Regions from separate parts of the Desulfovibrio faecalis genome, predicted to be linked through region 3. Evidence: predicted binding sites of a transcription regulator. Region 3 holds the regulator's gene; each other region holds the start of a gene.
The links. The regulator sigma-54, encoded in region 3, starts transcription at its own class of promoters, with help from an activator protein. The targets are predictions, from matches to a motif close to CTGGCACGGNNNNTGCTT.
Positions count from the first base shown of each region.

Region 1: a site for sigma-54 is predicted at 1,312-1,329, ahead of ACUZ79_RS01380 (UxaA family hydrolase). Genes of this name have one in related genera too.
Region 2: a site for sigma-54 is predicted at 796-813, ahead of urtA (urea ABC transporter substrate-binding protein). Genes of this name have one in related genera too.

Region 1 covers NZ_JBRBQR010000001.1:330,553-332,821, reverse strand. The annotation lists gene ACUZ79_RS01385 (sigma 54-interacting transcriptional regulator) at 1-1,175, opposite strand, end outside; gene ACUZ79_RS01380 (UxaA family hydrolase) at 1,509-1,793, shown strand; gene ACUZ79_RS01375 (UxaA family hydrolase) at 1,798-2,269, shown strand, end outside.
Region 2 covers NZ_JBRBQR010000001.1:615,349-617,617, reverse strand. The annotation lists gene ACUZ79_RS02675 (sigma-54-dependent Fis family transcriptional regulator) at 1-558, shown strand, start outside; gene urtA (urea ABC transporter substrate-binding protein) at 901-2,187, shown strand.
Region 3 covers NZ_JBRBQR010000001.1:2,356,240-2,358,508, reverse strand. The annotation lists gene ACUZ79_RS10370 (CTP synthase) at 1-294, shown strand, start outside; gene ACUZ79_RS10365 (hypothetical protein) at 322-513, shown strand; gene rpoN (RNA polymerase factor sigma-54) at 590-2,014, shown strand; gene hpf (ribosome hibernation-promoting factor, HPF/YfiA family) at 2,051-2,269, shown strand, end outside.

The DNA.
Region 1 (2,269 bases), 2.0 Mb from region 3:
TGATGAATAAAGTGTTCCACAAACAGGGGAATATCGCTTTTTCGCTCCCGTAGCGAGGGCATACGCACAACCACTGAACCGAGCCTGTAATACAGATCCCGCCGCAGTCGCCCCTCGGCCATTGCTGCTGCCAGATCGATATTGGTGGCTGAAATTACGCGGATGTCCACGCCAGTGGACTCAGCCTCGCCCACTCGTTCAAACGAATTTTCTTCCATGACCAGCAGCAGCTTGCTCTGCATTTCCGGCGCGAGTTCACCTATTTCATCCAGAAACAGGGTTCCGTGCTGGGCCAGTTCAATGCGGCCAATGCGCTTGGCTGTGGCCCCGGTAAAAGCACCCTTGGCATAGCCGAACATTTCGCTTTCAAAAAGGGTAGGCGCGATGGAAGGGCAGTTAACCTTGACGAAGTTTTCTTCCCGGCGCGGACTGTGACGGTGCAGCCAACGCGCCAGCATGCTTTTACCCGTACCGGTTTCCCCGGTGATAAGCACGGGAATGTTCAGCTTGGCAACTTTGCGCACCACAGCCATTGTGCGCACCATGGGCGGCGTCTCGAGCAGTTTTGTTTCCAGCAGAATACTGCTTGAGTCATCCTGTATTTTGCCGGAATGCTCCGTCACGGGTCTGACCTTTGCCATTCGTTCCTCAGCCAGAACTGCGAACAGAAAAGCCGTGAGCACGGGCGTAAGTTCAATGAGGAAGTTCAGAATCTCAACAATATTATCCGGCTGCTTTACAAAAGAAACATGCAGTGTGCCAATGACCTCACGGTTGATGATCAGGGGCAGAGCAATGGTTGCGTTAAGTCCCACTGACGAGAGAGGCATGGGACCATCACCCAGATTATGTACAGAAAGATCATTGATAACCACAGGCTTGCGCGAGGAAATGGCAAGGCCGGCCACCGTGTTGCGCGCTATGCGCGTATTTGAAAGTGATTCTACCACGGTTCCATCTGCAGCGGTGAACAGGTTCAGAAATTCCCGTTCAGCGTCATAGAGATTAATACAAAACCTGTCATAGTGAAAAAGTTCACGAATCTGTTTTGATAAAATCTGAAAAAAAGCGTTTCGGTCGATTTTTCCCGCTACAATGCGCGCCAGATGATGCACAACCTGTCCGACAGTGAGAGAGGGACTGCTCAGCCCCTTTGGCGTAATCTTATATTCCATTTTTTCCGCCTGTATTTGGGCAATTTATACCCAAATATAATCAATTTTACCAATAAATCAATACATTCACTGGTTATTCAATCAAGTTTGTGAAAATAAGTCCATTATTTTCGCAGCATAGCAACAACCACATTTTTTGGCACACCAATTGCTCTATACTTTGCAGCAAGGCTTAAAGGCAAAAAATATTATTGGTATTTATGTGTACATATACAATGCTGCACAAATAAAAACTAATAATTTTTGCAAAATGTACTCTTGTTTTGCTCATACTGCCATTAAGTTTTTGCCTAAAAAAACTTTTTTATAGCAATGTTATTAAAGGAGAGCGGTATGGTAACCCATTTTGTGGTTCACGAACCCGGCGATAGCGTCGGTGTTATCGTTGTCGAAGGGGTGAAGAAAGGCGACAAGCTCAATGGCTGGGTCATGGACGGCAATCAGAGCATCGACTTTGAAACGCTTAACGACATTCCGATCGGCCACAAGATTGCCCTGAAGGATATGGCTGTGGGCGACACCGTCATCAAGTACGGCACCGACATCGGCAAGGTTGTGCAGCCCATCAAGCGTGGCGAACACCTGCATGTCCACAACGTCAAAACCAAGAGGTGGTAATCTGATGCAACAGACATTTATGGCCTATCGCCGTGAAAATGGCCGCGTGGGCATCCGTAACCACGTTATCATTCTGCCCCTGGACGACCTTTCCAACGCCGCTTGCGAAGCTGTGGCCAACAACGTCAAGGGCACGCTGGCTCTTCCGCACGCTTATGGCCGCCTCCAGTTCGGCGAAGACCTTGACCTGCATTTCCGTACGCTGATCGGCGTGGGCTCCAACCCCAACGTCGCTGCCGTTATCGTTATCGGTATCGAACCCCAGTGGACCAAGCGCGTAGTGGACGGCATCGCCAAGACCGGCAAGCCCGTTGAAGGCTTTGCCATTGAACAGCACGGCGACCTTGAGACCATTTGCAGCGCTTCACGCAAGGCCAAGGAATTCATGCACTTCGCCACCGAACTGCAACGCACCGAATGCAAGGTAAACGAGTTGTGGGTTTCCACCAAGTGCGGTGAATCCGACACCACCTCCG
Region 2 (2,269 bases), 1.7 Mb from region 3:
CGCCTTGTCTGCGCCACCAACCGCCCGCTGGAAGAGCTGGTGGAGCAGGGGCTGTTCCGCGAGGATCTTTACTACCGCATCAATGTCTTTCCCGTGTTTATTCCCCCGCTGCGCGAAAGACCGGAGGACATTTTGCCCCTCACGGAGCATTTTCTGCGCATGTTCAGCAAGGAATACGACCGCCCGGTACGGCGCATTTCCACGCCTGCCATCGACCTTTTGCTGCAATACCACTGGCCCGGCAACGTGCGTGAGCTGAAAAACGTCATGGAACGCGCCGTGCTTATCTGCGAGGATGCCGTGCTGCGCGCCCATCACCTGCCCAGCACCCTGCAAAGCGCGGAGAGCAGCAGCACCGGCCCCACGGGCGGCGGCCTTGGCTTTAATGAAACCATCGCCAGGGTGGAGCAGGAATTTATTGTGGACGCCCTCAAAAACGCCCGTGGCAACATCCATCAGGCCGCGCGTGATCTGGGCATCACCTACCGCATCATCTATTACAAGATGAAAAAATACGGCATAGATCACCGCAGGTTCGCGCCTTCAAACCCTGCATAAAGCCACAAAGAGATGTAGGACATACACACTTCACACCCGGCCCGACAGATTAAAAGTCTGACGGGCCGGGTGTTCTTTTTTGCGCTGGCGCTTGGAGCTGTGGGCCGGACAGACAGCACCGCTCCGAATGCGTACAAAAATGTTTTAAAATCCCCTGATTTTACAAAAATGTTTTAATATTAGCGTACCAAGAAAAAATTTATCAAGTAATTACTGAATATTACATAAAGCACGGCCTTGGAACGCCTCTTGCTTACCTATGTGCTGTAGCAAGCAGCGCGGCAACCATGGGGGTGCGCCGCGTCACGTACAGACATACAGACAGTTCCAAGGAGGCTCCACATGTTCAAGAAAACGTTGGCGGCGTTGGCTCTCATGCTCGTCACCCTGTGCGGTTCGCTGAACGCAAAGGCCGCAGAAGACACCATCAAGGTGGGCATTCTGCACTCGCTCTCCGGCACCATGGCCATCAGCGAAACAACGCTGAAAGACGTCATGCTCATGCTCATTGACGAGCAGAACAAAAAAGGCGGCCTGCTGGGCAAGAAGCTGGAACCAGTGGTGGTAGACCCTGCCTCCAACTGGCCCCTCTTTGCAGAAAAGGCCCGCGAGCTGCTGAGCAAGGACAAGGTCGCCGCTGTTTTCGGCTGTTGGACCTCGGTTTCGCGCAAGTCCGTCTTGCCCGTGTTTGAAGAACTCAACGGCCTCCTCTTCTACCCTGTGCAGTACGAAGGCGAAGAATCATCGCGCAACGTCATCTACACCGGCGCGGCCCCGAACCAGCAGGCCATTCCCGCTGTGGACTACCTGATGAACGATCTCGGCGTGAAGCGCTGGGTACTGGCCGGTACGGACTACGTGTTCCCCCGCACCGCCAACAAGATCATCGAAGCCTACCTGATCTCCAAGGGAGTGAAAAAGGAAGATATCCTTATCAACTACACGCCCTTCGGTCATTCCGACTGGCAGTCCATCGTTGCTGAAATCAAAAAGTTCGGCAACGCGGGCAAAAAGACCGCCGTGGTTTCCACCCTCAACGGCGATGCCAACGTGCCTTTCTACAAGGAACTTGCCAACCAGGGCATCACGGCCGCCGACATTCCCGTCATGGCTTTCTCCGTGGGTGAAGAAGAACTTTCCGGCATAGACACCAAGCCCCTGGTGGGCCATCTGGCTGCCTGGAACTACTTCATGAGCGTGGACAATCCCGCCAACAAGGCCTTCATCAAAAAGTGGCACGACTTCACCAAGAATCCCAAGCGCGTGACCAACGACCCCATGGAAGCCCACTACATCGGCTTCAACCTGTGGGTGAAGGCTGTTGAAAAGGCCCAGAGCACCGATGTGAACAAGGTTCTGAAGGCCATTGTGGGTCTTGAAACCCCCAACCTCACCGGCGGCATGGCCAAGGTACTGCCCAACCACCACATCACCAAGCCCGTGCTGATCGGCGAAATCCAGGCTGACGGCCAGTTCCAGGTGGTCTGGGAAACTCCCTCTGTGGTTCCCGGCGAAGCGTGGTCGCACTACCTGCCCGAATCCAAGGATCTGATCGGCGACTGGACCGACCCCATCAACTGCGGCAACTACAATACCAAGACCAAGAAGTGCGGCGGCGCTTCCAAATAGCCCGCGCAACCGTATGAACCTGCTGCGGGGGCCTCAGCGGCCCCCGCAATCCCCCCACGGCACGTCGGCCAGGGCCAGCGCC
Region 3 (2,269 bases):
TGCAAGGTGCAGCCCGATACCAAGGCCTTTGTGGCCTATAAGAAGGGCATGGTTGATGAACGTCACCGCCATCGTTACGAATTTAACAATGCCTTCAAGGAAATGCTGGGCGAAAAGGGCATGGTTTTCAGCGGCACCGCCCCTGACGATTCGCTTGTGGAAATCATTGAGCTGAAGAACCACCCCTGGTTCCTTGGCTGCCAGTTCCATCCCGAATTCAAGTCCCGGCCCATGAACGCGCATCCGCTGTTCCGCGAATTTATCGGAGCGGCGAAAAAGTTCGCCAAGGTGTAATTTGCGGCTCTAACGCAGCGAGGCTTTTTGATTTTCACCAAGCTTGGGTATCGCAAAATCGCGCAAAAAGGGGAGGGCATTGCCTTCCCCTTTTTTGGTGCGCAGATTATTTTCAATGGCGCAAATGCTGCGCCAAATCTGGATTTTTGGCGCTGGCAGCCCTTGCTGCTGGTTGGCGATACCGCGAACCTGATCTTGCAACTGTTAGCTATTGCATAATTTTTGCAGATGTGGCACAGTACTTGTAAACAGATAAGTCTATAGTCCTATGGCTAGTTAATGCAAAAGAGCACACATGGCACTGGAACTACGGCAGCAACTTAAGCTGTCACAGCAACTGGTAATGACCCCGCAATTGCAGCAGGCAATCAAGCTGTTGCAACTCTCACGCGTGGAACTTCTGGAAACTGTGCAGCAGGAACTGCTTGAAAACCCCTTTCTCGAAGAATCTTCACTTACGGACGATGCCTCCCAGGAGCAGCACGAGGAAAGCCGCGAAGCCCCAAAGGAGGAAGTGTACGACAGGGAACTGGCCAAGGACGCCGACTGGGAAGATTACCTCGGTGAGTTTGCCAGCACCCCCCGCCTATCGCAGTCGCGCGAGTTTGAACTTGCCGAAGAAATTTCGCCTCTTGAAGCCCGATATGCGGCCAAGCCCACCCTTGAGGGGCATCTTTTCTGGCAGTTGCGCCTTTCGTCGCTGACAGAAGAGCAGAAGGCCATTGGCGAGGTCATTATCGGCAACCTCTCCTCCGCCGGGTACCTGCAAGCCAGCATTGAAGAAGTGGCCGAAATGGCCCAGGTCGCGCCCGAGGCCGTGCTGCCCGTGCTTGAGAGGGTGCAGCTTTTTGATCCCATCGGCGTTGCCGCGCGCGATGCGCGCGAATGCCTGATGGTGCAGATCAAGAGCCTCAATTACGCCCGCGACCCAATCCTCGTGGAGCTGGTAGAATCGCACCTCGAAGACCTCGAGGCCAAGCGCTACAAGCCCCTGCTGCGCAAGTTCAAGCTCGATATGGAAGAGCTCAAGGAGTATCTGGATATCATCCAGAGCCTTGACCCATTGCCCGGCGCAAGTTTTGGCGGCGGCGAGCCAACCTACGTAAGCCCCGATGTATTTGTGTACAAGATGGGCGACGAATTTGTGATTTTGCTCAATGATGACGGCCTGCCCCAGTTGCAGCTTTCGGCCATGAGCCAGATGAACATTGGCGGCTCTGAGAAGGAAAAGGACTACTGCGCAGAAAAGATCCGCTCCGCCTCATGGCTTATCAAGAGCCTGTATCAGCGCCAGCGCACGCTTTATAAGGTTATGGAAAGCATTGTGCGCCACCAGCAGCCATTTTTTGAGGACGGCGTGACCAAGCTCGCGCCGCTCATTCTCAAGGATATTGCTGACGACATCAGCATGCACGAATCAACGGTGAGCCGCATTACCACCAACAAGTATGTGGCAACGCCCCACGGCATCTTTGAATTGAAGTTTTTCTTTAACAGCGGCCTTGAACTCGATGACGGAAGCCAGGTAGGCTCAGAAAGCGTCAAGGCTCTGATCAAGAAATTCATCTCTGAGGAAGATACCCGATCCCCCCTCAGCGATGAGCGTATCGGCGAAATGCTCAAGGAGCGTCTCAAGGTCAATATTGCGCGGCGCACGGTGGCAAAATACCGCACGGCGCTTGATATTCCATCTTCGTCAAGGCGCAAGGAGCATTTCTGATTCCCCGTCGAGTGGCTCAATACTTAGGAGGAACTTATGAACATCTCATTTGCTTTCAAGAACTTTGAAGCCTCCGAACATCTGAAGAAGTATGCCCGTCGCCGCATGGAAAAGCTGGGACGGTTTTTTGGCAAGGCCTCTGGCCTTGAAGTTGTCGTTGTGCTGACAGTCGACAAGTTCCGTCATCGCTGCGAAGTGACCGTTACGGGCGAAGGCCTGCACATCAACGCCACGGAGCAGACTTCGGACATGTAC